DNA from 3 places in the Stenotrophomonas maltophilia group sp. LNF247 genome. Region 1 is predicted to be linked to each of the others. Evidence: predicted binding sites of a transcription regulator. Region 1 holds the regulator's gene; each other region holds the start of a gene.
What was found. The regulator FliA, encoded in region 1, starts transcription of late flagellar genes. The targets are predictions, from matches to a motif close to TAAAGTTTNNCNNNCNNNGGCCGATAA.
Positions count from the first base shown of each region.

Region 1 (9,792 bases):
GCATCTGCGGCGCAGCCGTCGGCGACGGCTTGCAGAGCGAATGGCTGGCCATGCTGGTGGTGGTGCTGTCCGTGGCGATCCTCGCGGTGGTGCTGGTGGTGTCCTGGCTGGACCAGCGGGTGGAGGCGCAGCTGCTGCGACTGCGCAACTCCATGCTGAGCACCTCGTTGACCGATGCGCAGCAGGAACTGACCCAGGCCGCACTGCATGATCCGCTCACCCGCCTGCCCAACCGCCTGCTGCTGCAGCGTCGCATCGTGCAGGCACTGGCCGAGGCCGAGCAGGGCGGCAGCCGTTTCGCCGTGATGTTCATGGACCTGGACGGCTTCAAGCAGGTCAACGATGCCTACGGCCACCAGGCCGGCGATGCACTGCTGGTGGCGGTGGCCGAGCGCACCCGCCAGCTGCTGCGGCCCAACGATATGCTGGCACGACTGGGCGGTGACGAGTTCGTGCTGGTGGTACGCATCGAACACGACGAGGACCTGCCCACCCTCGCCCGGCGCATCCTGCAGGCGGTGGGCAGCGGCCCGTTGCTGCCGGACAACGAACTGCAGGTAACCGCCAGCATCGGCGTGGCAATCTGCCCCGACCACGCTGCCAGCGAACGGCAGCTGATGGCGTTTGCCGATGCGGCGATGTACCAGGCCAAGGAATCCGGACGCAACGCCTTCGTGCTGTTCGCCGACTGGATGAATGACAGCGCCGAACAACAGTTCCGGCTGCTGGCCGACCTGCGCCGGGCCATTGGCAGCGAGCAGCTGTTCCTGCACTACCAGCCCAAGATCCGCGTGGCCACGCAGAAGGTGGCCGGTGCCGAAGCGTTGATCCGCTGGCACCATCCGGAGCATGGCCTGATTCCGCCCGATCGGTTCATCCGCCTGGCCGAGCGCAGCGGCGCGATCAACGAGATCGGGCGCTGGGCGCTGGACCAGGCCTGCCTGCAACTGCGGCGCTGGCACGATGCCGGTCACGAAGGCTGGTCGATGTCGGTGAACCTGTCGCCGGTGCAGTTCAGTTCGCCGCAACTGCTGCAGGATGTGCGCGCGATGATCGAACGCCACAACATCGCTCCGCGCCACCTGGTGCTGGAAATCACCGAAAGCACGGTGATGCGCGATACCGACACCAGCTTGCGCCTGCTGCAGGCGCTGTCGGCGCTGGGCGTAGGCATATCCATCGATGACTTCGGCACTGGCTATTCCAGCCTGCTGTACCTGAAGCGGCTGCCGGCCACCGAGATCAAGATCGACCATGCGTTCGTGCGCGACCTGGAACACAGTGCAGAGGACGTGGTGATCGTCTCGGCGATCGTGGCGCTGGGCCATGCGCTGGACATGGACATCGTCGCCGAAGGCGTGGAAACCACCGCCCAGCGCGCCTACCTGGAGCGCCTGGGCTGCGACTACCTGCAGGGCTACCTGCTCGGCCGCCCGGTCGACGCGGCGCGCTTCATGCAGCTGCACGACCTGCCGCGGCCGCGGGTGGAGCTGGCGCAGAGCCCACCATCCAGCGACAACTCTCCCCTGTAGAGCCGAGCCTGCGCTCGGCTGCTCTTCGCGCCCGATCCAAACATAGCCGAGCATGGGCTCGGCTCTACAAATAGATCCGCGCCGCGCGTGGATAGGCAACACCCCATCACGGCACGGTTCTTGCACGCCCTCCGGCAACCCCTGCCGCAGTGCCCGTGATGTCCGAGAACGAATCCGCCGGCGAAAAGACCGAACAACCGACCGAAAAACGCCTGCGCGACGCCCGCGAACAGGGCAACCTGCCGCGCTCGCGCGAGCTCGGCACGGCCGCCGTGTTCGGCGCCGGCGTGCTGGCGGTGATGGCCATGAGCGGCTCGATCGGCCGCGGCGCCACGGCCTGGATGAAGCAGGCGCTGAGCCCGGAACAGAGCCTGCGGCAGAACCCGAAGGAACTGTTCGGCCACTTCGGCGACCTGCTGCTGCAGTTCATGCTGGTGATCGCACCGCTGGTGCTGGTCTGCCTGCTGGCCAGCTTCGTCGCCCCGCTGGTGATGGGCGGCCTGCGCTGGTCGCAGAAGGCGTTGATGCCCGACATCAACCGCATGAACCCGATGAGCGGGCTCAAGCGCCTGTACGGCCCGGAGGCCATTGCCGAGTTCACCAAATCGCTGCTGCGCGTGGCCTTCGTCGGCGTCGCCGCCGGGCTGGTGGTCTGGACCGGCTTTGACACCCTGCGCGGCCTGATCCACCACCCGCTGGAGACGGCCATCACCGACGGCCTCGGCTTCACCCTGCGCCTGCTGCTGGCCACCGCCGGCGCGATGCTGGTGCTGGCCGCCATCGACGCGCCGTACCAGCGCTGGAACTGGACGCGCAAGCTGAAGATGACCCGGGAAGAGCTGCGCCGGGAAATGAAGGAAAGCGAGGGCAGCCCCGAGGTCAAGGGCCGCATCCGCCAGCTGCAGCAGCAGATGGCCAACCGCCGGATGATGGAAGCGGTACCCACCGCCGACGTGGTGGTGGTCAACCCCACCCACTACGCGGTGGCCCTGAAGTACGAGGGCGGCGCCATGAACGCCCCCACCGTGGTCGCCCTGGGCGTGGACGAGACCGCCCTGCGCATCCGTGAAGTGGCCGACGGCAACAAGGTCGCGATCGTCTCTGCCCCACCTTTGGCACGCGCCTTGTATCGGGAGGGCCAACTCGGAAAGGAAATCCCCGTGAGACTGTATTCGGCCGTCGCCCAGGTCCTGTCCTACGTCTACCAGCTGCGCGCGTGGCGCACTGGCCCGATGCCGGACGCCCCGCACATCCAGGTGGATGAATTCGGCAAGGGAGGCCGCCCGTGAGCGCCCAGCCCTCCACCGGCTTCAACACCCGCCGCGCCCTGGAAATGATCCGCCAGGGTCTTGGCGCGCCGCTGATCGTGCTGGCCCTGCTGGCCATGGTCGTGGTGCCGCTGGCCGCGCCGGTGCTCGATGCGCTGTTCACCTTCAACATTGCCATCTCGCTGATGGTGCTGCTGGCGGTGGTCTACGTGAAGCGCCCGCTGGACTTCACCATCTTCCCGATCGTGCTGCTGATCACCACCATGCTGCGGCTGGCGCTGAACGTGGCCTCCACCCGCGTGATCCTGCTCAACGGCCAGAACGGCCACGATGCCGCGGGCAAGGTCATCGCCGCCTTCGGCGAATTCGTGATCGGCGGCAACTACGCGGTGGGCATCGTGGTGTTCGCGATCCTCACCATCATCAACTTCGTGGTGATCACCAAGGGCGCCGGCCGGGTCTCGGAAGTGACCGCGCGCTTCATCCTCGACGCGATGCCCGGCAAGCAGATGGCGATCGACGCCGACCTCAACGCCGGTTTGCTGACGCGTGAAGAAGCCAAGCTGCGCCGCGAAGAAGTCCGCGAGGAAGCCGACTTCTACGGTGCGATGGACGGTGCCAGCAAGTTCATCCGCGGCGACGCCATCGCCGGCATCCTGATCCTGTTCATCAACATGCTCGGCGGCCTGGCCGTGGGTGTGCTGCAGCATGGCATGCCCTTCGGCGAAGCCGCTGCCACCTACACCCTGTTGTCGATCGGTGACGGCCTGGTGGCCCAGCTGCCGGCGCTGCTGGTCTCCAGTGCGGTGGCGATGCTGGTCACCCGCGCCTCGCGCTCGCAGGACATGGCCCAGGCCATGACCGGCCAGGTGTTCGGCCAGTACCGGGCGCTGGCGATCACCGCCGGCATCATCGGCCTGGTGGGCCTGGTGCCGGGCATGCCCAACGTCGCTTTCCTGACGCTGGCGTCGATCCTCGGCTTCATTGCCTGGAAGCTGTACCGCAAGACCCAGGCCCCGGCCGCCGATGCCGCCGCAACGGGCAAGGACCCGGCGGCGCTCAGCGCCCTCGGCCGCCCGGCCGCGCCGGCGCCCACCGCCGAACTGAGCTGGGACGAACTGCGCCCGGTCGATCCGCTGGGCCTGGAGGTCGGCTACCGGCTGATTCCGCTGGTGGACAGCAACCAGGGCGGCGAACTGATGGCGCGCATCAAGGGCGTGCGCCGCAAGCTGACCCAGGATGTCGGCTTCCTGATTCCATCGGTACACATCCGCGACAACCTGGAACTGCCCGCCAACGGCTACCGCGTGCTGGTGCACGGCGTGCCGGTGGCCACCGCCGAGATCCACCCCGACCGCGAGCTCGCGCTGGACCCGGGCAGCGCGCTGGGCACGCTGGAAGGCATCGCCGGCAAGGACCCCGCGTTCGGCCTCGATGCCACCTGGATCCAACCGCACCAGCGTGCCCAGGCCGAAACGCTGGGCTACACGGTGGTCGACCCGGCCACCGTGGTCGCCACCCACCTTTCGCACCTGATCCGCGAGCACGCACCTGAGTTGCTCGGCCATGAGGAAGTGCAACACCTGCTGGCCAACCTGGCCAAGAGCGCGCCCAAGCTCGTCGAAGATCTGACGCCGAAGGCGCTGCCGCTGTCGGCGGTGGTGCGCGTGCTGCAGAACCTGCTGGTCGAGCGCATTCCGATCCGCCAGCTGCGCAAGATCGCCGAGGCACTGGTCGAACATGCGCCCAGCAGCCAGGACCCGGCCGTGCTGACCGCCGCCGTGCGCACCGCCCTGGGCCGCTTCATCGTGCAGGAGATCGCCGGAATGTCGGCGGAGCTGCCGGTGTTCACCCTCAACCCGCAATTGGAACGTGTCTTGCAGGAGTCCACGCAGGGCAACGGCGCCGCGCTGGAACCCGGACTCGCTGAGCGACTGCACCAGAGCCTGGCCGAATGTGTCAGCAAGCAGGAAGCCCGCAACGAGCCCGCGGTCGTGCTGGTACCTGGCCCGGTGCGCGCCGCGCTGGCACGCCTGGTCCGCCACAGCGTTCCGTCGCTGTCGGTCCTGGCCTACAGCGAGGTGCCGGAGGACAAGCGCCTGAAGCTGGTCGGAACGATCAGCTGACGCCGCCCGCCGACGCGCCAGAAAACAGACACCACCTTCGAACCAACGCAACAGACAGATACCAAGGGGAACCCGCACCGTGCAGACCACCGACCACCCGAGTTCCCCGGCCGCCACTCCGCCGTCTTCGCCTCGTGACCACAGCATGAAAATCAAACGATTCGTCGCCGCCGACATGCGTTCGGCCATGAACCTGGTGCGCAAGGAACATGGTCCTGATGCCGTGATCCTGTCCAACCGCCGGATCGAGGAAGGCATCGAGATCGTCGCCGCCGCCAACTACGATGAAAGCGCCGTGCAGCGTGCGCTGGAAGCCTCGCGCCGCGACGTGGCGCCGCCGCCGGCGCCCAAACCGCGCACCGCCGCCGATGCGGTGATCGCCGCCGTCACCCGCCGTCGCAGCGCCACCCCGGCACCGGAGCCGGTCGCCGCCACCACCTCGGCGGTGGCCGCCCTCGCCCGCGCCGCGGTCGGCGCCACCGGCCGCACCCTGGACAGCGCCGACGAGATCGTGCCGACCCGCGGCAGCACAGGCTTTGCGGCCACCCTCGCGCGTGCCGCCGTCAACGAACCGGCGCTGCCGGAACAGATCTTCGCGCCGTTCGCCGAGGCCATCGTTGCACCGGCCGCCGCCGTGCCGGCCAACCGCGCCCGCTTCCAGATCGATCCGCCGCACGAGGCGCATCACGAAAGCGTGGCGCCGGCCGTGCAGCCGCCGCCGCTGCCGACCGCTACCGTCGCCGACGCGCAGCCGGCCAGCGCCGCCAGCGAACCGGCGTTGGCCGATGCCATTGTCGAAACCGCGCCGGCCCCCACCCTGGCTCCGGCTCCGGTGCTGACGGTGGTCGCCCAGGACGACGCCGAGATCCGCCAGTTGCGCCAGGAAGTGGCCGGCATGCGCCAGGTGATCGAGCGCGAGATGAACCGCTTCACCGACGAGCGCCTGCGCGGCTGCCCGGTGCGCGCCACCGCGTTGGACCTGATGGACGAATATGGCTTCGATGCCGGCCTGGCCCGCGACGTGGCCATGCAGATCCCGCTGGAGACCGAAGCCCATCGTGGCCGCGGCCTGATGCTGGGGCTGATCTCGCGCAAGCTGCCGATCGCCCCGGTCGACCCGCTGGAAGAAGGCGGCGTGATCGCCCTGGTCGGCCCGACCGGCGCCGGCAAGACCACCACCATCGCCAAGCTGGCCTCGCGATTCGCCGAGAAGCACGCGCCGCGTGACGTCGCCCTGGTCACCACCGATACCGCCCGCATCGGCGCCCGCGAGCAGCTGTACGGCTACGGCCGCCAGCTCGGCATCGCGGTGCACGAGGCCAACAGCGGCACCGACCTGGACCAGCTGCTGGAACGCCTGAAGGACTACAAGCTGGTGCTGATCGACACCGCCGGGCTGGGCCCGCGCGACCGCGCGCTGGCCGCCCAGCTGCAGTGGCTGCGTGCCGCCCGCCAGGTGCGCACCCTGCTGGTGCTGCCGGCCAATACCAGCTTCGGCGACATGGACGATGTGGTCCGCCGCTTCGGCGCCGCCAACCTGCAGGGTCTGGTGCTGAGCAAGCTGGACGAGACCGGCCGCTTCGGCAACGCCCTGTCTGTGGCCGTGGACCATGCCCTGCCGATCACCTGGGTGACCGATGGCCAGGACGTCCCGGAGGACCTGCACCGGGCCAGTGCAGCCAATCTCGTACTTCGCCTTGAAGATTTGCGCCGAGCGGCCGATATGCCCTGCAACCCGGAGTTGAACCATGCCGTCGCGTGAGTACGCCAAGCTGACCAAGACCTTCCCACTGTCGGCCACCCGCAGCGAGCCGCTCGGCCCTGTGCGCACCATCGCGGTGACCGGCGGCAAGGGCGGCGTGGGCAAGACCAACGTCTCGGCCAACCTGGCTGTGGCGCTGGCGGGCATGGGCAAGCGCACGCTGCTGCTGGACGCCGACCTGGGCCTGGCCAACATCGACGTGATCCTGGGCTTGAACCCCACCTTTACGCTGGCCGACCTGGTGGCCGGCCGCTGCTCGCTGGACGACGTCATCGTCGAAGGCCCGAACGGCGTGCTGGTGGTCCCGGCCGCTTCCGGCCGCCGCCACATGGCCGAGCTGGCCCCGGCCGAGCATGTCGGCCTGGTCAACGTGTTCTCCGAACTGGAACGCGAGCTGGACATCATGGTGGTCGATACCGCCGCCGGCATCACCGACGGCGTGCTGACCTTCTGCCAGGCCGCGCAGGACACCGTGGTGGTGGTCTGTGACGAACCGGCCTCGATCACCGACGCCTACGCACTGATCAAGGTGCTGTCGCGCGAGCGCGGCGTGGACCGCATCCAGGTGGTGGCCAACATGGTGCGCGACCCCAACGAGGGCCGCGTGCTGTACGAAAAGCTGACCCGCGTGTGCGAGAAGTTCCTCGCCGATGTCTCGCTGAACTACCTGGGCTGCGTGCCGCAGGACGACTGGCTGCGCCTGTCGGTGCAGCGCCAGCAACCGGTGGTGAAGGCCTACCCGTCCAGCCCGGCCGCGCTGGCGATCACCGAGATCGCGCGCCGCACCGCACGCTGGCAGGCGCCGACCGAACCGCGTGGCGGCGTCGAGTTCTTCCTCGAGCGCATTCTCAAGCAGCGCGGGGTGGCCGCATGAAAGGCGCAGCCCAGTACCGGGAGGTCCAGCGCTCGGCGGCCAACGAGGTCATCTCCCAGCACTCGGACCTGGTGCGGCGCATCGCCCACCACCTGGCCGCACGCCTGCCGGCGAGCGTGGAGGTGGACGACCTGATCCAGGCCGGCATGATGGGGCTGATCGAAGCGTCGCGCAGCTACGACGCCGACCAGGGCGCCTCGTTCGAGACCTACGCCTCGATCCGCATCCGCGGTTCGATGATCGACGAGATCCGCCGTGGCGACTGGGTGCCGCGCTCGGTGCATCGCCGCGCACGCGACGCCGCTGCCACCATCCGCCGCCTGGAACAGAGCACCGGCCGTGCCGCCAGCGCCACCGAAGTGGCCGCCGCGATGGAGATGCCGCTGCCCGAATACCTGCGGCTGATGGAAGACGCCGCGCGTGGCCAGGTGCTGAGCCTGGAGTCACGCATCGAGGACCAGGGCGAGCTGGATACCGTCGCCCAGGGCGGCCCGACCCCGCAGCAGGTGCTGGAGCGCGGCGAGTTCGGCCGCGAGCTGGGCAAGGCCATCGGCCACCTGCCCGAGCGCGAACAGCTGGTGCTCTCGCTCTATTACGAGCAGGAACTGAACCTGAAGGAGATCGGCGCGGTGCTCGGCGTGAGCGAGTCGCGGGTCTGCCAGATCCACGGCCAGGCCGTGCTGCGCCTGCGTGGACGATTGAAGATTTTCGAGGCGGCCGACGCCGGCCTGGAAGAGTGAACATGCCCGAGGCGGCTGCCCCCGGCCACCCGGAATGAACAACAAAGGAACTCTGCTTTGAACAAGAACATGCGCATCCTGATCGTCGACGACTTCTCGACCATGCGTCGCATCGTCAAGAACCTGCTGGGCGATCTTGGCTTCACCAATACCGCCGAAGCCGAGGACGGGCATGCCGCGCTGTCGCTGCTGCAGAGCCAGTCGTTCGATTTCGTCGTCACCGACTGGAACATGCCGGTGATGACCGGCATTGAGCTGCTCAAGGCGATCCGCGCCGATGCCAAGCTGAAGACCCTGCCAGTGCTGATGGTCACTGCCGAAGCCAAGCGCGAACAGATCATCGAAGCCGCCCAGAACGGCGTGAACGGCTACATCATCAAGCCCTTCACCGCGCAGACGCTGGAAGAGAAGCTCGGCAAGATCTTCGAACGCCTGGCGGCCAGCGCCTGATGGATACCACGGTCGACAAGAACGCCCTGGCCCTGCGCCTGCAGGAAGCCCTGGACGCACTGGAGTCCGGTGACGAAGCTGCCTGGCGGCAACGCATCGACGGACTGGTCGCGCTGCGCACGCAGCCGATGATGAGCGGCCTGTCGCGGCTGGCCCGCGAGCTGGGACAGGCGCTGGGTGAACTGCCGACCGTGCCCAGCGAGGCCGGTGAGCTGGATGACGCCTGCGCGCGCCTGGACCACGTGGTGGCGATGACCGAACAGGCCACCCACCGTACCCTGGACCTGGCCGAGGAATGCCGCAGCCTGACCGAACAGCTGCGTGCCGAAGGCCTGCAGCCAGGCCAGGACGCGCAGCTCGAGCGCATCCGCCACAACCTGACCGAGATCGCCCTGACCCAGAGCTACCAGGACCTGACCGGGCAGATCATCCGCCGCGTGGTCGGCATTGTCCGCCGCGTCCACGAAGGCTTCGGCGCACTCGGCCTGCCGCCGGAACAGCATCGCACCGACCCGGCACTGGCCGGGCCGGCACTGAAGGGACTGGACCGCCACGCGGTCTCGCAGAACGACGCCGACGACCTGTTGTCGGATCTGGGGCTGTAAGCATGAGCGCGGTATCCGACGACATCACTGCCGATTTCATCATCGAGGCGCAGGAGATCCTGGACCGCCTCGGCGAACAGCTGGTGTCGCTGGAGCAGGCACCGCAGGACAGCGACCAGCTCAATGCGGTGTTCCGCGGCTACCACACGCTCAAGGGCGGCGCCGGCTTCCTCGGCGTCACGGCGATGGTCGAACTGTGCCACGCCGCTGAAGAGGCCCTGGGCATCGCGCGTGCCGGGCAGGCGGTGCTGCAGGCCCACCACTTCGACGCGGCCCAGCAATCACTGGATTACCTGCAGTCGATGCTGGACGCCGTGTCGTCCGGCACCGAGCCGGGCTATGCGCCGCCGGACCTGATCGCCCAGTTCGACATGAACGGTGGCACTGCCGCGCCGGTCGCTGCGGCCGCGCCTGCGGCAGCTGGCAGCGACCTGA
Region 1 covers NZ_JBSRQL010000001.1:436,866-446,657, forward strand. The annotation lists gene ACTXG9_RS02075 (putative bifunctional diguanylate cyclase/phosphodiesterase) at 1-1,532, shown strand, start outside; gene flhB (flagellar biosynthesis protein FlhB) at 1,691-2,821, shown strand; gene flhA (flagellar biosynthesis protein FlhA) at 2,866-4,926, shown strand; gene flhF (flagellar biosynthesis protein FlhF) at 5,072-6,688, shown strand; gene ACTXG9_RS02095 (MinD/ParA family ATP-binding protein) at 6,675-7,562, shown strand; gene ACTXG9_RS02100 (RNA polymerase sigma factor FliA) at 7,559-8,302, shown strand; gene cheY (chemotaxis response regulator CheY) at 8,360-8,752, shown strand; gene ACTXG9_RS02110 (protein phosphatase CheZ) at 8,752-9,357, shown strand; gene ACTXG9_RS02115 (chemotaxis protein CheA) at 9,360-9,792, shown strand, end outside.

Region 2 (9,792 bases), on a different contig from region 1:
ACCCTGGCCGACGTAGGCGATGACGTTGGCCGAATCCTTGTAGTCGGCATTGGCGAACAGCGAGAACAGCACGCCCTTGCCTTCGGCCTGGCTGTCGCGCAGGTACCGGGTGATGGCGGCGGTGTCGTTAAGCGCGGTGATCTTGTCCAGCTGCGGCTGCAGCGGCGCCAGGCCGGCAGCTTCGATCTTCGCTTCGTCGTTGCCGGTCTTCCAGATGTCACCGATCTTGGCTTCCACCGAGTCGGCCTTGGCCTGGCTGGCGGCGGCCTGCTGCACCAGCGCGTGCTGCACTTCCAGCGAGCGCTCGCGCAGGATCTCGAAGCTGCCCCAGGTGGTCTGGTCGCCCGGCACCGGGTTGGCCTTCAGCCACTTGCTGTTGACGAAGCCATTGAGGTCGGTACAGGCGGAGATGGACGGATCGAGATCAGCGCTGTTGAGCGAAATCAGCGGCGTCTTGATCTGCGACAGGTCGAAGGCTGGCTTGGCGTCGGCGCTGGCCGCCGGTGCGGCGTCATTCTTGCCACAGGCCGCCAGCGAAGCAGCGATGGCGATGGTCAGGCCCAGCGGGACCAGGTTGCGGACGTTCATGAGGCTCTCCTGCGGGTAATTTCACAGGGTAGCCGGGGGCGTGAGGTTGGGGACCGGCCAAAGGTCACAGAGCGTCCTTCTGTAGAGTCGAGCCATGCTCGACTGCTCTCCGTTCCGGGTTCATGCTTCGTGCGGCAAAATCCCAAAGCAGCCGAGCGTGGGCTCGGCTCTACAAAAGCGAAGGCCGGCTTGCGCCGGCCTTCTGCTTCTTATTTCGCCTTGCCCTGGTTGGCCACGGCTTCGGCGGCCTTGCGCGCCGCTTCCGGGTCGCCCAAGTAGCGGAACGACTGCACGGTCAGGTCATCGTTCAGTTCGAACAGCAGCGGGATGCCGGTCGGGATGTTCAGCTCGAGGATTTCCTCGCGCGAGACATTGTTGAGGTACTTGTACAGCGCGCGCAGCGAGTTGCCGTGGGCGGTGACCAGCACGGTCTTGCCGTCCTTCAGCTGCGGGGCGATGGCGTCGTGCCAGTACGGCAGCACGCGATCCAGGGTGGTGGCCAGCGACTCGGTGCCCGGCAGCGCGTTGCGGTCCAGACCGGCGTAACGGCGGTCATGGATCGGGTGGCCCGGATCTTCCAGTTCCATCGGCGGCGGCGGGATGTCGTACGAACGACGCCACACCTTGACCTGCTCCTCGCCGTGCTTGGCCGCGGTCTCGGCCTTGTCCAGGCCCTGCAGGCCGCCGTAGTGGCGCTCATTGAGGCGCCAGGACTTGTTCACCGGCAGCCAGTCCTGCTCCAGCTCGGCCAGCGCACCCTGCAGGGTGTGGATGGCGCGCTTCAGTACGGAGGTATGGGCAACGTCGAACTGCAGGCCTTCCTCGCGCATCAGGCGACCGGCGGCGGCCGCTTCCCGGCGCCCCTGCTCGGTCAGGTCGACATCGACCCAGCCGGTGAAGCGGTTGTCCAGGTTCCACTGGCTCTGGCCATGGCGCAACAGTACGAGTCTACGGGTCACTGCAGGGTCTCCAACGCGAGGATAGGCAGGCCGCCATTGTAGCCCGGCCGCCGCTCACCGGGCCGTGGCGCCGCCCGTGCGATGCTGTAACCCATGAATACGGTGATCGATCCCGGGCGCTGGGAAGGCAGCGTCGCTGCCGCCCGTGCGCAGCAGCTGCAACTGGCGGGCCGCGTGGAGCGCCAGGACCGCCTGCCACGCAGCGTGCGGTGGCTGGCCGGGATGGATGTCGGCTTCGAAGACAACGGCGCCATCACCCGCGCCGCGGCGGTGCTGCTGGATGCGAAGACGCTGCAGCCCGTGGCGCAGGAGATCGCGCGGATTCCTACGGTGATGCCCTACATCCCCGGCCTGCTCAGTTTCCGCGAGCTGCCGGCGCTGCTGGCGGCACTGGCGCTGCTGCCGCAGGCGCCGGATCTGGTGTTCGTCGATGGCCACGGCATCAGCCATCCGCGCCGGCTGGGCGTGGCCGCGCATCTGGGCGTGGTCACCGACCTGCCGAGCATCGGTGTCGCCAAGTCGAAGCTGGTGGGCCGGTTCGTCGAGCCGGGCGCCGAGGCCGGTGCACATACGCCGCTGCTGGAGGGCGATGAACAACTGGGCTGGGTGCTGCGCAGCAAGGTGCGCTGCAAGCCGCTGTTCGTGGCCGGCGGCCATCGGGTCAGTGCCGACACCGCGCTGGGCTGGGTGCAGCACACCCTGCGTGGCTATCGGCTTCCGGAGCCAACCCGGCTGGCGGATCGGCTCGCCTCGCGACGGGACGAATAGCTGCGCCAGGCATCTCCCGGCACGCGCGTCATCTTCGATCAACGATGCACGTGGCCGCGATGGCCCTGCGCATCCTCACCGTGGTCGTGGCCTTCATGGCCCTCGTGTCCGCCGCCTTTGGCCGGCGTCGGCTCGCCACAGGCTTCGCCACAATGGTCCGCTTCAATCTGCAGTGTGACGTGCTCGATACCGAAGTCATCATGCAGCCGCCCGCCCAGCTCGCGGCGCAGCGCATCGGCATCGGTACCGTCGCGCATCACGATGTGCGCGGTCAGCGCCGGCGTGCTTGAAGCCAGCGCCCACACGTGCAGGTCATGCACGTCCAGGACTGCGGCGTGGCCGGCCAGGCTGTCGCGCACCCTGGCCACATCCATGCCCTTGGGCACGCCTTCCAGCAGCACGTTGATCGCCTCACGCATCAGCACGTAGGTACGCGGCAGCACCCACAGGCCGATCAGCACCGCCAGGATCGGGTCGATCGGTTTCCATCCGGTCCACTTGATCAACAATGCGCCCGCAATCACTGCCACCGAGCCGAGCATGTCGGCCCATACTTCCAGGTAGGCGCCCTTCACGTTGAGGCTCTCGCCACTGCCCGCCTGCAGCAGGCGCATCGAGATCAGGTTGATGACCAGGCCCGCCGCAGCAATCACCAGCATGCCGGAGGAGGCGATCTCCTGCGGCTGGCGGAAACGGCCGACCGCCTCCCACAGGATGTAGGCGGCGACCACGAACAGCATGGCACCGTTGATCATCGCGCCCAACGCTTCCAGCCGTGCATAGCCGTAGGTGCGGCGCGCATCCGGCGGGCGCCGGCTCAGCCGCACCGCGACCAGCGCGATCATCAGCGCCAGCGCATCGGTGGCCATGTGTGCGGCGTCGGACAGCAGCGCCAGGCTGTTGGTCCAGAACGCGCCCACCACTTCGACGACGAGGAAGGTGGTGGTCAGGCCGAGTGCCCACCACAGGGGTTTCTCGTGGCGGATCTGGGATGGCAGGTGGTCGTGGTCGTGGCCCATGGCAACAGCTCCTTTGCGATGCGGTGCAGGCTACGCGGTGCCGGCGGGGGAGACTATTACGATGTTTATAACATTGCAGGCCACACGAGCCCTCGCCGGGCATGGCCCGGCGAGGGCTGCAGACCGACGACCGCCTGCGGTCAGAAGCCGAAGCGCAGGCTGGCCCAGTATGCGCGGCCCGGCTCGTTGTAGGTCGCCGCCCCGGCATCGCTGCTGTTGGCCTCGCGGAACAAGCGCTTGTCGGCCAGATTGTTCACTCCGAAACCGAAGCTGACCGTCTCGGTCACCTTGTAGCGCGCGCTCACGCCCCAGATGTTGTACGCGCCACGATCCTGCAGCGCGATCGATGCATCGCAGCTGCCAGTGCAGCGCGGGTCGTTGTTGATGTTGGTCGTGGCCGGTTCCTGCCTGCCGTAGAAGGTGCCGGTCAGCAACACGGACAGCCTGTCGGTGGCCTGCCAGTCCAGCATGGTGTTGATCGTGTACTTCGGAATCACCGACAGCGGCTGATGCGTGGTCTTGTTCTCGTTTTCCACCATGTAGGTGAAGTTGTTGCTCCACTTCAGGCGGTTGCCCTGCTCGCCCAGCAGCGGAATGACCAGGTTGCCTTCCAGCCCCTGCACGATCGCCTTCGGCGCGTTCTCCCAGCGGAAGATGCGGCCCTTGGTGTCGGCGGTCAGCCCGATCTGGGTGTATCCGGCCTGGATCTTGTCCTTGTAATCGTTGTGGAAGTAGGTCAACGACGCCTGCCAGCCGCTCTGCGGTGCCCACTCGATGCCCAGTTCCTTGTTCAGGCTGGTTTCCGCCTTCAGGTCCGCGTTGCCGCGCATGTAGCAACCGGCGCCCAGGCTCGGCAGCGCATTGGGGCAGCCGTTGCCGCGGGTGTAGTAGAGATAGTCCGGATTCGACTGGTACAGGTTCGGCGCCTTGAACGCGCGGGCAATGCCGCCCTTCACCACCCAGTCGCTGTTGATGCGGAACTGCGCATTGAGGCTGGGGCTGGTGTTGTTGCCGAACTGGCTGTGGTGGTCGAAGCGCAGGCCCGGGGTAACGATCCAGCGCTCACCCAGGTAGATGTTGTCTTCCACGAACGCCGCCGTGGTCTGCGCGTCGGCCTTGCCCCGCGCACGGTCGGCCGACAACCCTGGAATACCGCCGCCGCTGCTGCTGGACTGGCTCATCGAATACGGATCGGTCAGGCGGCTGTCCAGGTATTCAAAGCCGAGCGTCCAGATGTTCTCTGCGCCGCCCAGCGCGGTCGGGAAGCTCACTTCGCCATCCAGCTGGTAGTTGCGCAGGCGCGAGGTCGACCAGTCGGTGCCGTTGAAGCTGCCTTCCGGGCCACCGGCCAGGCCTTCGTTGATGCGCGAGTTGTTCACCGCTTCCACCGCGGCGGTCAACCGCGAGGTCACGTCGCCCCAGCGACCGCGATGGGTGATCGCGCCGGTGGTGCGGTACATGCGGTTGGTTTCCGCTTGGCCTTCGGCCAGTGCCGCCAGGTCGACACCGGTCGAGGTACCGGTGGTGCTGACGGCGCGGTCGCCGGCGTAGATGTTGCCCTGGCGGCTGGTGCCGGCTTCGAACTCCACCACCTGGTTGGCGGTCACGTCCCAGCGCAGCAGCGCGTTGACGTCGCGGTTCTTGACACCCTCGCGGCCGGCTGGCGGCACCGCGTTCGGATTCGTCGCGTACCGGCGATTGAGGTCCAGCGAATCGGCGTCGGTCCTGTTGAGATTGCCGTACAGACGGAACGACAGGGTATCGGTCATCGGCCCGCTGAGCTGCAGGCCGACGCGCTCGCTGCCCCCTTCGGCGCTGTGCTCGGGCACCAACCCAAACAGGTCGACCGCACCGGTCAGATCGCCGGTCGGGTGCTTGGTGATGATGTTGACCACGCCGCCGGAAGCACCGGAGCCGTAGCGTGCCGCCGCCGGGCCGCGCAGCACTTCGATGCGCTCGATCATTTCCGCCGGCACCCAGTTGGTATCGCCGCGGGTATTGCGCTCGCCGCTGCGCCCCATGCGCACGGCATCACGGGCACCGACGCGCTTGCCGTCGACCAGGATAAGGGTGTTTTCCGGGCCCATGCCACGCAGGTCGATCTGGCGGTTGTTGCCGTACTGGCCCGAGGCGCTGTTGCCGGTGAGGTTGACGCCCGGCATGGTGCGCAGCAGTTCGGCGATGTCGTTGGCCGGCGGGCGCCTGGCGATGTCCTCAGCGGTGATGGTCGACGTGCCCAACGCCTGGCGGGCAATCTGCGAGGCGGTGACATGCACCGTGTCGATATCGGTGGCGTCGGTTTCAGCCTTGGCGATCAGGGCGCTGCCCGCCAGCAGGGCGGCAACGGCAAGCGCCAGCGGGCGCGGCGAGAGGACAACGGCAGGAGACATGATCTGGACCTTCTGGCAGGGCAACGGGGCCTCTGGCAAAGGGCTTGAGGCAACGACAAGGGGGAGGCGGAGCGTCGCTGCAGTCGCCTGCGGCCCGATCCGTGCCTACATTCTCCCATCAATGCGAGTGATTCTCAAATGCGTTCACTCATTGCCGCAGGGGCACGGATGTGCTTTGCGCACCGTGCAACGCTGCACCGCGCGTAAACTGGCCGGCTAACCCGCCATCAACCGCACGCCGCCACGGCCGATACCCGTGGTTTGTCGTACGCAGTCAGAGATCGACGTGGAAACACCGCAACTGGACGATGCCAGCCAGCCGCTGGCCGAAGCCTGGCAGCACTGCCTGCAACAGGCTGGCCCTGCCGCCACCGCGCTGCTCAAGGCCGCAGCCACCGATGCCCCAGCCGTGCTGGCACAGCGCTTTTACGAAGTGCTGCTGCAGGACGGGCGTGCACGCCGCTTCCTGTCCCACGACCAGGTCAAGCAGCGCCTGCAGCCGGCCATGCAGCGCTGGCTGGTGCAACTGCTGACCACTGATCGCGACAGGATCGCCAGTGCCGTGGCCTCGCAACGGGTGATCGGCGATGTGCATGCCCGGGTCGGCATTCCGGTCGACCTGGTCACCCGCGGCGCGCGCGTGCTCAAGCACGAGCTGTTCGTGCGCCTGCGCGACGACGCACCCGACAGTGCCACCGCGTTCGCCGCCATCGACTGCCTCAGCGCAATCATGGACATCGCCATGGAAGGCATGACCCTGGCCTACACCCATGCGCGCGAACGATCCACCCGTGCCGATGCGGCCTACCGGTTGTTCTCGCTGGTGCAGAACGTCAGCACCGAGCGCGAGCGCCAGCGCGCCCTGCTGCTGGACTGGGAAAACGCACTGCTGTACGCACTGGCCGGCCACGTGCAGGCCGGCGAAAGCGCCAGCCTGGCGACCTCGGAATTCGGCCTGTGGTTCACCCACAAGGGCATCCCCAGCTTCGGCGAGAGCAGCGAAACCCAGCAGGTCGGCCAGCTGATGGCCCGCATCGACGGGAACCTGCAACAGGCAAGCAACGATGCCCCGGCGCAGCGGCTGGCGGTGCTGCCGGCCATCCGCGAGGATCTGGCCGCCATCCGCACCCTGATGACCCTGCTGTTCGAGCGCATCGGCGAACTGGATGCCGGCAGCGATGCGCTGACCAACCTGCTCAACCGCCGCTTCCTGCCGACCGTGCTGCGGCGGGAAATCGAGCTGGCCACGCGCAACGGCACGCCGTTCTCGCTGCTGCTGCTCGACCTGGATCACTTCAAGGCGATCAACGACGGCCACGGCCACGATGCCGGCGACCGCGCGTTGCAGCACGTGGCCGGCCTGCTCGGCCAACTCACGCGGGGCAGCGACTACCTGTTCCGCTATGGCGGCGAAGAATTCGTGGTGGTGCTGGTGGCGGCCAGCGAGTCGCAGGCGACCGTGATCGCCGAGAGCCTGCGCCGGCAGATCGCACAATCACCGGTAGCACTAGCCAATGGCCAGGTGCTGGAGCTGACCGCCAGCATCGGCGTGGCCGGTCACGATGGTCATCCGGACTACGAGCGGTTGATGGCACGCGCAGACGCGGCGATGTACGAGGCCAAGCGCAGCGGCCGCAACCGCGTGGTGGTGGCCAGCGCGGACCTGCAGGAAGCCCCGGGGCGGCGTGCACTGCAGCGATGACGACAGGACAGGTAGAGTCGACCGCTGGTCGACTATCGCGCGCAGCGCGGGATTTTTCGCACGCGGGGCGAAGAGCAGTCGACTGACAGTCGACTCTACCGACAGTCGACTCTACCGGTTCGCGCGCCAGCCGATGCGTTGAACGCCACCACCCGCCATGCTGCCCACCACAGCAGCGCCAGCAGCGCGATGCCGGCGCCCAACAGGCACACTGCTGGCCAGCCATGCCGGGCCTGCACCCAAGGCCCCGCAGCCGCACCCGCCCCACTGCCAACTGCATAGAACAACATGTACAACGCCACCAGGCGCCCATGCTGTTCTGCCGGTGCACGCAGCAACAATGCCTGGTTCGAGACATGGAGTGCCTGGCCGCCGAGGTCGAGCACGACCACACCCAGCAAAAGCAAGGACAGCGAACGCGGCAGGCCCAGCAGCGGCCACCACGCGACCAGCATCAACAACAGCGCGCCGAGGCTGACCCGATACGCGAAACCACGGTCCATCCAGTGCCCGACCCGCGACGCCATCAATGCACCTGCCACCCCGGCCAGGCCGAGCGCACCGATGGCTGCAATCGACCAGTGCAGCGGCGGTGCCGACAGCGGCAAGGGTGCCGCCGCCCAGAACACATTGAGGCCGGCAAACAGCAGCAATGCCAGCGGCCCGCGCTCGCGCAGCGTTCGATCGCGGCGCAGCATGCCCAGCATCGAGCCGATCAGGTCGCGCCAGCGCGGCGGCACTGCGGGTATCGGCACGGCCGGCAGGCGCCGCCACAGCAGTACGGCCAAGGCCGCCATCAGCGCTGCCGAAAGCAGATAGACCGCTTGCCAGCCGGCAATGGCCGCCACCGTGCCGGACAGCACACGCGCCAGCAGCAGCCCGATGAACACCCCACCCTGCACCACCCCCACCACGCGCCCGCGCTGCGCGGCCGGAGCCATCGCTGCCGTATAGGCGATCAAGCCCTGGGTGAGCGCGGTGCCCAGCAGTCCGGCCAGCAGCATGGCCGACAGCAGCCAACCGGTCGTGCGTGCCGCTGCCAGCCACAGCAGGGCCGCCACCAGTGCCGCCAGCTGCAGCCGCAGCAGGCGCCGCCGGTCACCGCGATCGGCCAGCGGCAGCAGGCCGAGCAATGCAAGCACGCTGCCGGCCTGGGTTGCCGCCAACACTGCGCCCGCCACGGCACGGTCCAGTGCGAAGGCCTGTGCCAGCCGATCCAGCAGCGGTTGCGCGTAATAGACGTTGGCCACGCTGGCGCCGGCCGCGACCGCGAGCAGGGTCAGCAATGGGCGGGACATCGATGCGCTCATGATGTAGTTGCAATTTGAAACTTGATGCAGGCTATCGCCATTGGTTTTAAACTGCAACCACATTCGGAGGCCCCAGCATGCACGCCAACATTCCCTGCCCCGTTGCCCGCAGCGCCGACCTGCTCGGTGATCGCTGGGCACTGCTGGTGATCCGCGATGCCTTCGACGGCGTCAGCCGCTTCGGCGACTTCCAGCGCAGCCTCGGCGCGGCGCGCAACATCCTCAGCGATCGCCTGCGCAGGCTGGTCGAGGCCGGCATCCTGCAACTGCAACCGGCCTCCGATGGCTCGGCCTACCAGGAATACGTGCTCACCCACGCCGGCCAGGAACTGTTCCCGCTGCTGGTCGCGCTGCGCCAGTGGGGAGAACGCCATCGCTTCAGCGCCGGTGAAACCCATTCGCAGTTGATCGAATCCAGCACGCGGCGACCACTGCCCTACATGCAGCCACGCGGGCGCGACGGTCAGCCGCTGCAGGCCGCCGCCACCCGCGTGCGCAAGCTCAAGGACGACCGGCGCGGCGCCTGATCCGCCCACTCGCGCACACCGACGGACGCCCGCGCCGGTTAGCATCGGATCTTTCCGCCGCTGGATGCCGCCGATGTCGCGCTGTCGCCCTTCCCTGCTGACCGCCCTGCTGTTGCCGCTGCTGGCCTGCGCCACAGCAACCACGCAGGCCCGCGAGGTTGCCGCGCCCGCCGACCACGTGCAGGCCGATGGCCCCTATGTGTTCCGCCAGGGCGACCAGCTGCAGGCCAAGTGGATCTGCGACGACAAGGTCGAGTCGCGCACGCTGGCCATCAACACGACGGGCACCGATATCGCGCCGCGCTGTGGCTACGAGCACACCGTACATGTGGCCGCGCCGAACGCACCTTCGATTTCCGTGCTGCCGGCTGCACCGCGCATCGTCGCGCTGTCGGACATCCATGGCCAGTACGGGCTGCTGGTGCGCCTGCTGCGCGCCCACCACGTGATCGACGCGGAGGATCGCTGGGCGCTGGGCAAGGACACACTGGTCATCGCCGGCGACGTGTTCGACCGCGGCCCGCAGATG
Region 2 covers NZ_JBSRQL010000004.1:24,120-33,911, reverse strand. The annotation lists gene ACTXG9_RS05465 (M13 family metallopeptidase) at 1-588, opposite strand, end outside; gene gpmA (2,3-diphosphoglycerate-dependent phosphoglycerate mutase) at 798-1,547, opposite strand; gene nfi (deoxyribonuclease V) at 1,641-2,315, shown strand; gene ACTXG9_RS05450 (cation diffusion facilitator family transporter) at 2,354-3,334, opposite strand; gene ACTXG9_RS05445 (TonB-dependent siderophore receptor) at 3,475-5,724, opposite strand; gene ACTXG9_RS05440 (GGDEF domain-containing protein) at 6,011-7,426, shown strand; gene ACTXG9_RS05435 (MFS transporter) at 7,522-8,724, opposite strand; gene ACTXG9_RS05430 (winged helix-turn-helix transcriptional regulator) at 8,814-9,263, shown strand; gene ACTXG9_RS05425 (metallophosphoesterase) at 9,337-9,792, shown strand, end outside.
Region 2: a site for FliA is predicted at 5,952-5,978, ahead of ACTXG9_RS05440 (GGDEF domain-containing protein). Genes of this name have one in related genera too.

Region 3 (9,792 bases), on a different contig from region 1:
CGCGACTTCATGCTCGACACGCCGAAGACCTTCGACGCCGCCGAGCGCCTGGTCAGCGATTTCGCCGAGCTTGATGGCGCACACCAGGCGGTGGTCACCGCCCGCCGCCAGGTGGAAACCCTGCTGCCGGCGCGCGCCTACTACAACGACCTGAAGGAAATGCACCGCCGGCGCGGTGACGACGAAGCCTTGAAACTTGGCGTCGACAGCTTCCGCGAGAGCCGCCGCCAGGCGCTGATCGAGGCGCGCCTGCGCGAGATGGACGTGCGTGACCGCGGCCTGCTTGGCGAAGAAGCCCAGCGCCGTGCCGCACTGGACAATCACACCGAGCGCCTGGCCGAACTGGAGCTGCAGCGCCGCCAGCAGGGCGGTGAGCGCATCGAGGAACTGGAACGCGAGCAGGGTCGTGCCGAAGCTGAGCGCGACCGGCGCCAGGCCAAGCGCGAGCAGGCACGCCAGGCGGCACAGCAGCTGGGGGCCGAACTGCCGGACGACGCGCACGGTTTCGCCGAACTGGTCGAGCGCGCGCAGAACGAGCTGCAGGATCGCCAGCGTGCCTCCTCGGCACTGGACGATGCGATCAGTGATCGCCTCGGTGGCAAGCGCGATGACGAGCGCCGTTTCGGCGAAGTCCGTGCCGAACTCGAAGCGATGCAGCGCACACCGTCCAACATCCCGGCGCCGATGCAGAAGCTGCGTGCGCGCCTGGCCGAAGAGACCGGCATCGCCGAGGCAGCGTTGCCGTTCGTAGGTGAACTGATCCAGGTCCGCGCGGAAGAGCAGGGCTGGCAGGGTGCCATCGAGCGCGTGCTGGGCGGTTTCGCGCTGTCGCTGCTGGTCGACGACAAGCACTACAACGATGTTGCCGAGTGGGTGAACCGCACTCACCTGGGCATGCGCTTCACCTACTACCGCGTGCGCCGCAACGATGATGCGTTCGCGCGCGAACCCTCGGCGAAATCGCTGCTGCACAAGCTTGAACTGCGCGAGCATGTGTTCGAAAGCTGGCTGCGCCGCGAGCTGGGCAAGCGCTTCGACTACGAATGCGTGGATGCCAAGCAACTGCGCAACGTCGACCGCGGCATCACCCGCGAAGGCCAGGTCAAGCATCCCGGTGACCGTTTCGAGAAGGACGACCGCAGTGCAGTGGGCGACCGCCGCCGCTGGATCCTCGGCTTCAACAACCACGACAAGGTCGGTGCCTTCGAGCGCGAAGCCCAGGAACTGGCCAAGCGCATCGCCAGCTGCGAGACCGACATCGCGCGCCTGCGCGGGCAACGTGACCGCGACAACGAACGCCGCCTGGCCTGCCACGAGCTGGTCAGCATCAGCTGGAACGAGATCGACATCGCCGCTCCGCAGCAGCGCCTGAGCGATATCGAAGCCACCCTGCGCGACCTGCGCGAAGGCAACGCCGATCTCGCCAGGCTGGCCAAGCAGATCGACGCCGTGCGTGCGGATATCGAACAGGCACGCCGCACCTATGAGGACGTTCGCGTCGAACGCGGCCAGCTGGTCAAGGAGCGCGACCGTCTCGATCGCGCCCGCCAGCAGAGCCGTGCACTGGTGCTGCCGACCCTGGCCCAGGAGCAGGAGGCCGGGCTTGCCGAGCGCCTGCAGGAGCAGGGTCCGCTCAGCCTGGAAACGCTCGAAGCGCACATGCGCCAGGTCAGCAACGCGCTGAACGAGCAGCTGTCGTCCTCGCAGCAGGACCTCAACCGCATCGAGAACCAGCTGATCGGCTGCTTCCGCCGCTTCATCCAGCAGTGGCCGGAGGAGTCGGGTGACTTCACCGTCTCGGTGGCCTCGGCCGAGGACTTCCTCGCCCGCCTCGAACGCCTGGAACGCGATGGCCTGCCGCAGCACGAAGAGCGCTTCTTCGATCTGCTGCAGAACCAGAGCAAGAACAACCTGCTGGCCCTGCAGCGCCACAGCGCCGAAGCCCGGAAGTCGATCGGACAGCGCCTGGATGAAGTGAATGCCAGCCTGGAGCAGGTGCCGTTCAACCGTGGCACGCTGCTGACCATCGAACTGAGCGACCGCCGCCTGCCGGAAGTCGCCGAGTTCCACCTGCAGCTGCGCGAGGTGCTGTCGCAGCAACAGACCGAGCAGCGTGAACTGGCCGAATCGCAGTTCACCGTGCTGCGCCAGCTGGTCAACCGACTGGGCTCGCAGGAAGGCGAGGACAAGCGCTGGCGCGAGCTGGTGCTGGACGTGCGCATGCACGTGGAGTTCATCGGCGTCGAGCTGGATGCGGAAACGCGCCAGCAGGTCGAGATCTACCGTAGTGGCGCGGGCAAGTCCGGTGGCCAGCGCCAGAAACTGGCCACCACCTGCCTGGCGGCAGCGCTGCGCTACCAGCTCGGCGGCGCCGACAGCCAGCTGCCCAGCTACGCGGCGGTCGTGCTCGACGAGGCCTTCGACAAGGCCGACAACGAGTTCACCGCGCTGGCGATGAACATCTTCGACAACTTCGGCTTCCAGATGGTGGTCGCCACCCCGCTGAAGTCGGTGATGACGCTTGAACCGTTCATCGGCGGCGCCTGCTTCGTCGAAATCAGCGGCCGACACGACTCCGGGGTGTTGCTGATCGAGTACGACGAAGAAGGCAAGCGCCTGAAGCTGCCCGAGCGCAGTCGCCAGCAGGCCAACGAACCGGAAGAAGCCGAGGCCTGAGCGCCTCGGTCCATCTACCTGTAGAGCCGAGCCATGCTCGGCTGCTCTTCGCGACCTGAAACAACGTGCCAACCAAGGTTGGCACCTACCATTTCATAACGTCCCTCACGAACCGCGGAACGTGTCCCACGCCATCCGCGCGATCAGCACCACCACCAGCCCCACGAACAGCTTGCGGATGAACGGCGTGCCGCCCTTCAACGCCAGGCGCGTGCCCACCACCGAACCGATGATGTTGGCTGCGGCCATCGGCAGCGCGAACAGCCACAGGATGTTGCCGGTTGGTACGAAGAACGAGATCGCTGCCACGTTGGTCGCCAGGTTCACGACCTTCGATGCCGCTGACGCGCGCAGGAAATCCAGCCCGAAGAAGCGTACGAACAGGAAGATCAGGAAGCTGCCGGTACCCGGCCCGAAGAATCCATCGTAGAAGCCGATCGCCGCACCGATCGCCAGTGCGATCACCAGCTCGCGGCGGCCGATCTCCTGTGGCCGGTGCAACGCGCCGAAGTCCTTCTTCCACAGCGTGTAGGCCAGCATCGCGATCAGCAGGACCAGCACCAGCGGGCGCACCGCGTCCTTGGGCAGCAGGCTTACCGCAGTGGCCCCGGCGAAGGAGAAGATGAAGGCGGTACCGGCCGCGAACAGTACCGGCTTCCACGGGAAACGCACGTTGCGCGCGTAACGCCAGGCAGCCGCACCGGTACCGAACATCGAACTGAACTTGTTGGTGCCGAACAGCATCGCCGGTGTCTGCTGCGGCAGCACCGTGAACAGTCCCGGCAGCTGCACCAGGCCACCGCCACCGACGGCGGCATCCACAAGACCGGCGATGAAGGCGATCACCACCAGCCACCACAACTCGGGGGGAACCAGTTCCAGCACGGCGATCAATCAAGGTGGGGGCGCGACAGCATACGCCCTTCGCCGATGGATGCTGGCGGCGCTCCGCGCGACAATGCGCGCATGAGCCGAAAACCTGCCGATCCCTGTCCCTGCGGGCTACCCGCGGAGTACGCCGCCTGCTGTGGCCGTTTCCATGCCGGCGACACCGTCCCCGACGCCGAACGCCTCATGCGTTCGCGCTACAGCGCGTACGTGCGGGGCCTGGCAGGCTACCTGCGCCAGAGCTGGCATCCGGACACGCGTCCGGTCGAGTTGTCGCTGGATGACGCGCCCGGGCAGCGTACGCACTGGCTGGGCCTGACCGTCCATGAGCACACCGTCACCGGCGCTGACAGCGCCGAGGTGAGGTTCACCGCCCGCTACCGGGTAGGCGGCGGCAGCGCGGTGAAGATGACCGAACACAGCCGCTTCCTGCGCATCGACGGTCGCTGGTACTACCTCGACGCAGTCTGAGCCTCAGCCCGCTGTCCGGCGTTCGCCCGGATCTGGTTGCGGCCGCCGTCCTTGGCTGCGTACAGCGCCCGGTCGGCGGCCTTGACCACCGCTGCCGGGCGCGGGTCCACAAGGCTGTCGGCCAGGCCGATGCTCACCGTCACCTGCACCACCGGGCCGCTGCCGCCGCGCCCGCGTTGCTGACGCCCGGCGTCATCGTCGCGGCTGCGGGTGCTGCGGTCGCGCAGCTGCATGCGGGTGTCCTCGATGCTCTGCCGCAAGGCTTCCACGGCATCCATGCAGGCGTCGGCCGGCTGGCCCAGGAACACCACCGCGAACTCCTCGCCGCCGTAGCGGAACGCACGGCCACCATCACCGACCCGCGCCAGCCGCGAGGCCACCAGGCGCAGCACGTCGTCGCCGGTGTCGTGGCCGTGGGTGTCGTTGAACAATTTGAAGTGGTCCACGTCCACCATCGCGATGCTGTAGGTGCCGCGCGCCCGTTGCAGGGTCTCATTGAAGGCGCGGCGCCCCGGCAAGCCGGTCAGTTCGTCGCGGAACGCCATGTGGAACGACTCCTGCAGCATCGCGCCCAGCATCAGCAGCAGGGCCGCACTGGCCAGCGCAGGCAGCAGCACCGGCTGCAGGAAGACCCTCGGCAGCATCCACCACAGGCACAGCAGCGCCAGCAACATAGCCGTGTGCAGCGGCCGCGGAAGGCGCCATGCCTGCCAACCCAGCGCCGCCGTGGCCAGCAGGAACAGCAGCGCCGGCAGCTGCGCCAGCGCGTTCCAGTCGGCCGGGATCCACGCCCAATGACGGTTCGACAGCAGATCATGCATGCCGCGCGGCTGCTGCGCGGCCAGCAGCAGGAAGATCAGCAATGCCGTACTGCTGGCGACGGAGCGCAACAGCAGGTCGTGCCTGCGCCGCCCACGCTCCGGCCACAACGACAGGCCGGCGAACAGCAATGGCAGCCACGCCGAGATGGCATGGAAGCGCAGCGGTGTCAGCGCGCTGACATGGCCGCTGCGCAGGTAGCCGCCGACATCCTGGTGCAGCAGCGCGAACATGACTGCCACCACCAACAGCAGGCAGAGCGCACGCACCTGGTGGTAGAGAAGGGCCAGGCCGGCACTGAGGCAGGCCAGCAGCCAGGGCAGAACGCGTTGGCCCGGACTGGCCACGTCTTCGTTGCCCAACGCCGCCCACAGCACCACGGCAACCAGCACGGCGGGCAGCACGAACAGGTAGTGCGCAGGCTGGCGGAGCGGATGCAGGGGCAATCAGGAATTCCAGCGCGGTGACGACGCGGCCGCAGCATTGCCGTTAGCGGCGTTCGGGGCGGCTTCTTGAATGCGGCAGGCCCATCCATGTGAACGAAGTGACGCCGGACCATGACATCGCACTCACCCGCCGGCACCGATGCTGTCGGCATGGACAGCGTACCCGCCGCCGTCGCTGCCCCGCAGCACGATCTCGCCCACCAGTTCGCACGCGTGCGTGCGCGCAGCATGCAACTGGCCGGCCCGCTCAGCGCCGAGGACGCCATGCTGCAGAGCATGGCCGATGCCAGCCCCAGCAAGTGGCACCTGGCCCACACCACCTGGTTCTTCGAACGCTTCGTGCTGGCCGGCTTCCCGGCTGCGCCTGCACATGACCCTGCATGGGACTACCTGTTCAACAGCTACTACAAGAGTATCGGCCCCGCCCATGCCCGGCCGCAGCGCGGCCTCCTCTCACGGCCCTCGCTGCAGCAGGTGCATGACTATCGCCAGCAGGTCGATGCACAGGTGCAGTCGCGGCTATCGGCAGGTGACCTGGACCCACACGCGCTGCACAACCTGCAGCTCGGCCTGCAGCACGAACAACAGCATCAGGAGTTGTTGTTGACCGACATCAAGCACGCGTTCTGGTGCAATCCGCTGCAGCCGGCCTACCGCGAGGACCTGCCCACCCCCCCTGGCGCTGCCAGTGCACAGGGCTGGATCGAATCACCCGAGCGCATCGTTACCGTCGGCGCTGCAGCCTGGCCGCAGCACGCTGCGTTTGCCTACGACAACGAATCGCCGCCGCACCGCGTGCTGCTGCCGGCACATGCTCTGGCCGAACGTCCCGTCAGCAATGCCGAGTACCGTGCTTTCATCGATGCCGGCGGCTACCGCGAACCGCGCTGGTGGCTCAGTGAAGGCTGGGCGTTGCGTGAAGCCGAGGACTGGCAGCACCCGCTGTACTGGGATGACACCCTGCAGCGCGAATACACCCTGGGCGGTTGGCGCGAGCTGGATCCGCACGCGCCGGTCTGCCATCTCAGCTACTTCGAGGCCGATGCCTGTGCCCGCTGGGCCGGGGCACGCCTGCCCAGCGAGTTCGAGTGGGAGGCCGCGGCCGCGTCTCAGGCGGTGCGGGGCCACTTTGCGGATGACGATCACCTGCACCCGCAGGCGGGGCAGGGCAGCGGCCTGCGCCAGCTGTTCGGTGATGTCTGGGAGTGGACTCACAGCGCGTATGGCGCCTATCCCGGCTACCGCCCTTTCGCGGGCAACCTCGGTGAGTACAACGGCAAGTTCATGTGCGGCCAATGGGTGCTGCGCGGCGGCAGCTGCGTCACGCCACGGGGCCATGTGCGCGCCAGCTATCGCAATTTCTTCATGCCGCCGGCGCGCTGGCAGTTCTCCGGACTGCGCCTGGCCAGGGACCTCACATGAGCACCGTGCACGACGCGCTGCAGGCGTTGACCGACCTCACCCCCGGCCGCCAGCAGATCCTCACCGACGTGGTGGCCGGGTTGTCGCGGACACCGCGCCAGCTGCCATCCAAGTATTTCTACGATGCACGCGGCTCACGCCTGTTCGAGCAGATCACGCAGACCTGCGAGTACTACCCCACGCGTACCGAGCTGGCGCTGCTGGCGCGGGTGCTGCCGGACATCGCCCGCAGCGTCGGTCCTCATGTTCATGTGGTGGAGCTGGGCAGCGGCAGTGGCCGCAAGACCGCGCTGCTGCTGGCGGCACTGCAGGACCCCGTGGCCTACACCCCCATCGAGATCTCGCGCGCCGCGCTGCTGTCCAGCATCGACCATCTGGCCCCGGCGCTGCCGGACGTCGAGATGCTGCCGGTCTGTGCCGACTTCACCCGCGCGGTCGCCGTCCCGGCACCGGAACGCGAGCCTGCGCGGCGCCTGTTGTTCTTCCCGGGCTCCACGTTGGGCAATTTCGTCGAAGAGGATGCCGTCGCACTGCTGCGCGCGATGCGCCAGACCATGGGCCGCGATGGCCTGGCCCTGGTCGGCATCGATCTGCACAAGGACCCGGCATTGGTCGAAGCCGCCTACAACGATGTGCAGGGCATCACTGCTGCATTCACCCTCAACCTGCTGGCGCGCCTGAACCGCGAGATCGGCAGCGACTTCGATCTGGACGGCTTCCGCCACCGCGCCCGCTACAGCATCGCGCGGCTGCGCATCGAAACCGATCTGGTCAGCCAGCGCGCACAGGACGTCCGTCTGGATGGCCGCACCTTCCACTTCCAGGCCGACGAGCCGATCCGCGTCGAATACAGCCACAAGTACACCGACGACAGCTTCGAAGCGTTGCTGCTGCCAGCGGGCCTGCAGGTCGTGCGGCGCTGGGATGCTGAAAGCCCGGCCTATGGCCTGCGCCTGCTTCGCGCCCTTTAGCCGCCGCCAGCCCGCGCTGCTTCAGGTTCGCCTACGCTGCGCCTAAGATGGCCCTGCAACGGCAACACGGAGGACGCCATGCCCATTCTGACCACGCTCGGCCTGGCGGCCGTGCTCGCCGCGGCACCCGCTTCGACAGCAGCGCCTGCGGCCAGCAGCGATGCCGCTTTCAGCCGCTGCCTGGCCGTCCTGCAATCGACAGCCGCCAGCCAGGGCATCAGTGCCGACCGCTTCAATGGGATTATCGCCGGGCTCACCCCCGATCCCAGCGTGCTCGGCCTGCTCGACGCGCAGCCGGAATTCACCACGCCGATCTGGGACTACCTGGCCGCGCTGGTCGATCGCCAGCGCGTGGACGATGGGCGCGTCCTGCTGCAGCAGCATCGGGCCCTGCTTGATCGGGTGTCGGCCCAGTACGGCGTCGATCCGGCCACCATCGTCGCGGTCTGGGGCGTGGAGAGCGACTACGGCCGTGTGTTCGGCAAGCGCCCGCTGCTGCAGTCGCTGGCCACGCTGTCCTGTGCCGGCCGCCGCCAGCCCTTCTTCCGTGGTGAGCTGCTGGCCCTGCTCAAGTTGATCGACCGCGGCGACCTGCAGGCACAGGGGCTCACCGGTTCCTGGGCCGGCGCCTTCGGGCATACGCAGTTCATGCCCAGCACCTATGCACGCATCGCCGTGGACGGTGATGGCGATGGCCGCCGCGATCTGGTCGGCAGCATTCCCGATGCGCTGGCCTCCACCGCCAATTACCTCAAGCGCGCCGGCTGGCGCAGCGGAGAGCCGTGGGGCATGGAAGTGCGTATCCCGCCCGGTTTCGACGCCAGCCAGGCCGGGCGCACCCAGCGTCGGGCGCTGGCCGACTGGCGTGCGCAAGGTGTGACCGCATTGGATGGCAGCGCGTTGGCCCCGGCCAACCTGCCTGCCGACGCGCGCGCGGCCCTGCTGCTGCCGGCGGGCGGCAAGGGGCCGGCGTTGCTGGTGTTCCGCAACTACGACGCGATCTACAGCTACAACGCTGCCGAAAGCTACGCGCTGGCGATCGCCACCCTGGCCGACCAGCTGCGTGGCGGCACGGGCCTGGCCACGGCCTGGCCGACCGATGATCCCGGTATCGGCCGCGATGAGCGCCGCCAGCTGCAGACCCTGCTGCTGGCCCGCGGCCACGACATCGGAAGCGCCGACGGCATGATCGGTACGGCCACGCGTCGCGCCATCCAGGTCGAGCAGCAGCGCCTGGGCTGGGCCAACGCAGATGGGCGCGCGGGACAGCGTATCCTTCGCACTCTGCAGAACGCGCCGCGCACTGCACCGGTGCCCACGCGTTTCATGCTTCCCAGCAACTACAGTGCCGTGCAATCGCCGGCCATACGGAGTCGATCCCACGTGCAGCAGATCCAGGGTGTACGCAGCGGGCAGTACCAGGGGCTCGATGCCTGGCTGGTGGAAACCGGCGACGCCAGCGCGGCCATCAGTGTGTTTGGCGGCCAGCTGCTTTCCTTCGTGCCCAAGGGCCAGCCGGATCTGATGTGGCTGTCCCCCCGGCGCGCCGAACTGCCCACGCCGATCCGCGGAGGCAGCCCCGTCTGCTGGCCGTACTTCGGCCGCCAAGGCCAGGGCAACGACGTGCCCGCCCACGGTTTCGTCCGTACCGTGCCGTGGGAACTGCAACAGGCCCGTCGCCTGGACGACGGCAGCATCGAGCTCACGCTGGCACCCCCGGTGCTGCAGAGCCTGGACCTGCGATTGAGGATGACTGTGCGCGTAGGCCGCCAGTTGACCCAGCGACTGATCACCGAGAACGTCGGCAGTTCCCCTGCCAGCATCACCCAGGCGCTGCACAACTATTTCCGCGTGGGTGATGCCAGCGCGGTGGATGTGGACGGCGTGGACGGACTGGACTATCTGGACAAGTTCGAGAACTATGCGACGCCGCGTCGGCAGCAGGGCGCCTGGACGTTGCGCGATCCCCGTGATCCCGGGCGCAGCGACCGCATCTACACGCAGGCCAAGGGTCACTATGTCCTGCGTGATCCGGTGCTGAAACGCCGCATCGACATCCGTACGGAAGGAAGCCGCTCGCTGGTGGCGTGGAATCCCGG
Region 3 covers NZ_JBSRQL010000015.1:106,892-116,683, forward strand. The annotation lists gene ACTXG9_RS15005 (ATP-binding protein) at 1-2,676, shown strand, start outside; gene ACTXG9_RS15010 (sulfite exporter TauE/SafE family protein) at 2,782-3,561, opposite strand; gene ACTXG9_RS15015 (YchJ family protein) at 3,643-4,035, shown strand; gene ACTXG9_RS15020 (GGDEF domain-containing protein) at 4,017-5,300, opposite strand; gene egtB (ergothioneine biosynthesis protein EgtB) at 5,451-6,722, shown strand; gene egtD (L-histidine N(alpha)-methyltransferase) at 6,719-7,693, shown strand; gene ACTXG9_RS15035 (lytic murein transglycosylase) at 7,772-9,792, shown strand, end outside.
Region 3: a site for FliA is predicted at 5,344-5,370, ahead of ACTXG9_RS15020 (GGDEF domain-containing protein). Genes of this name have one in related genera too.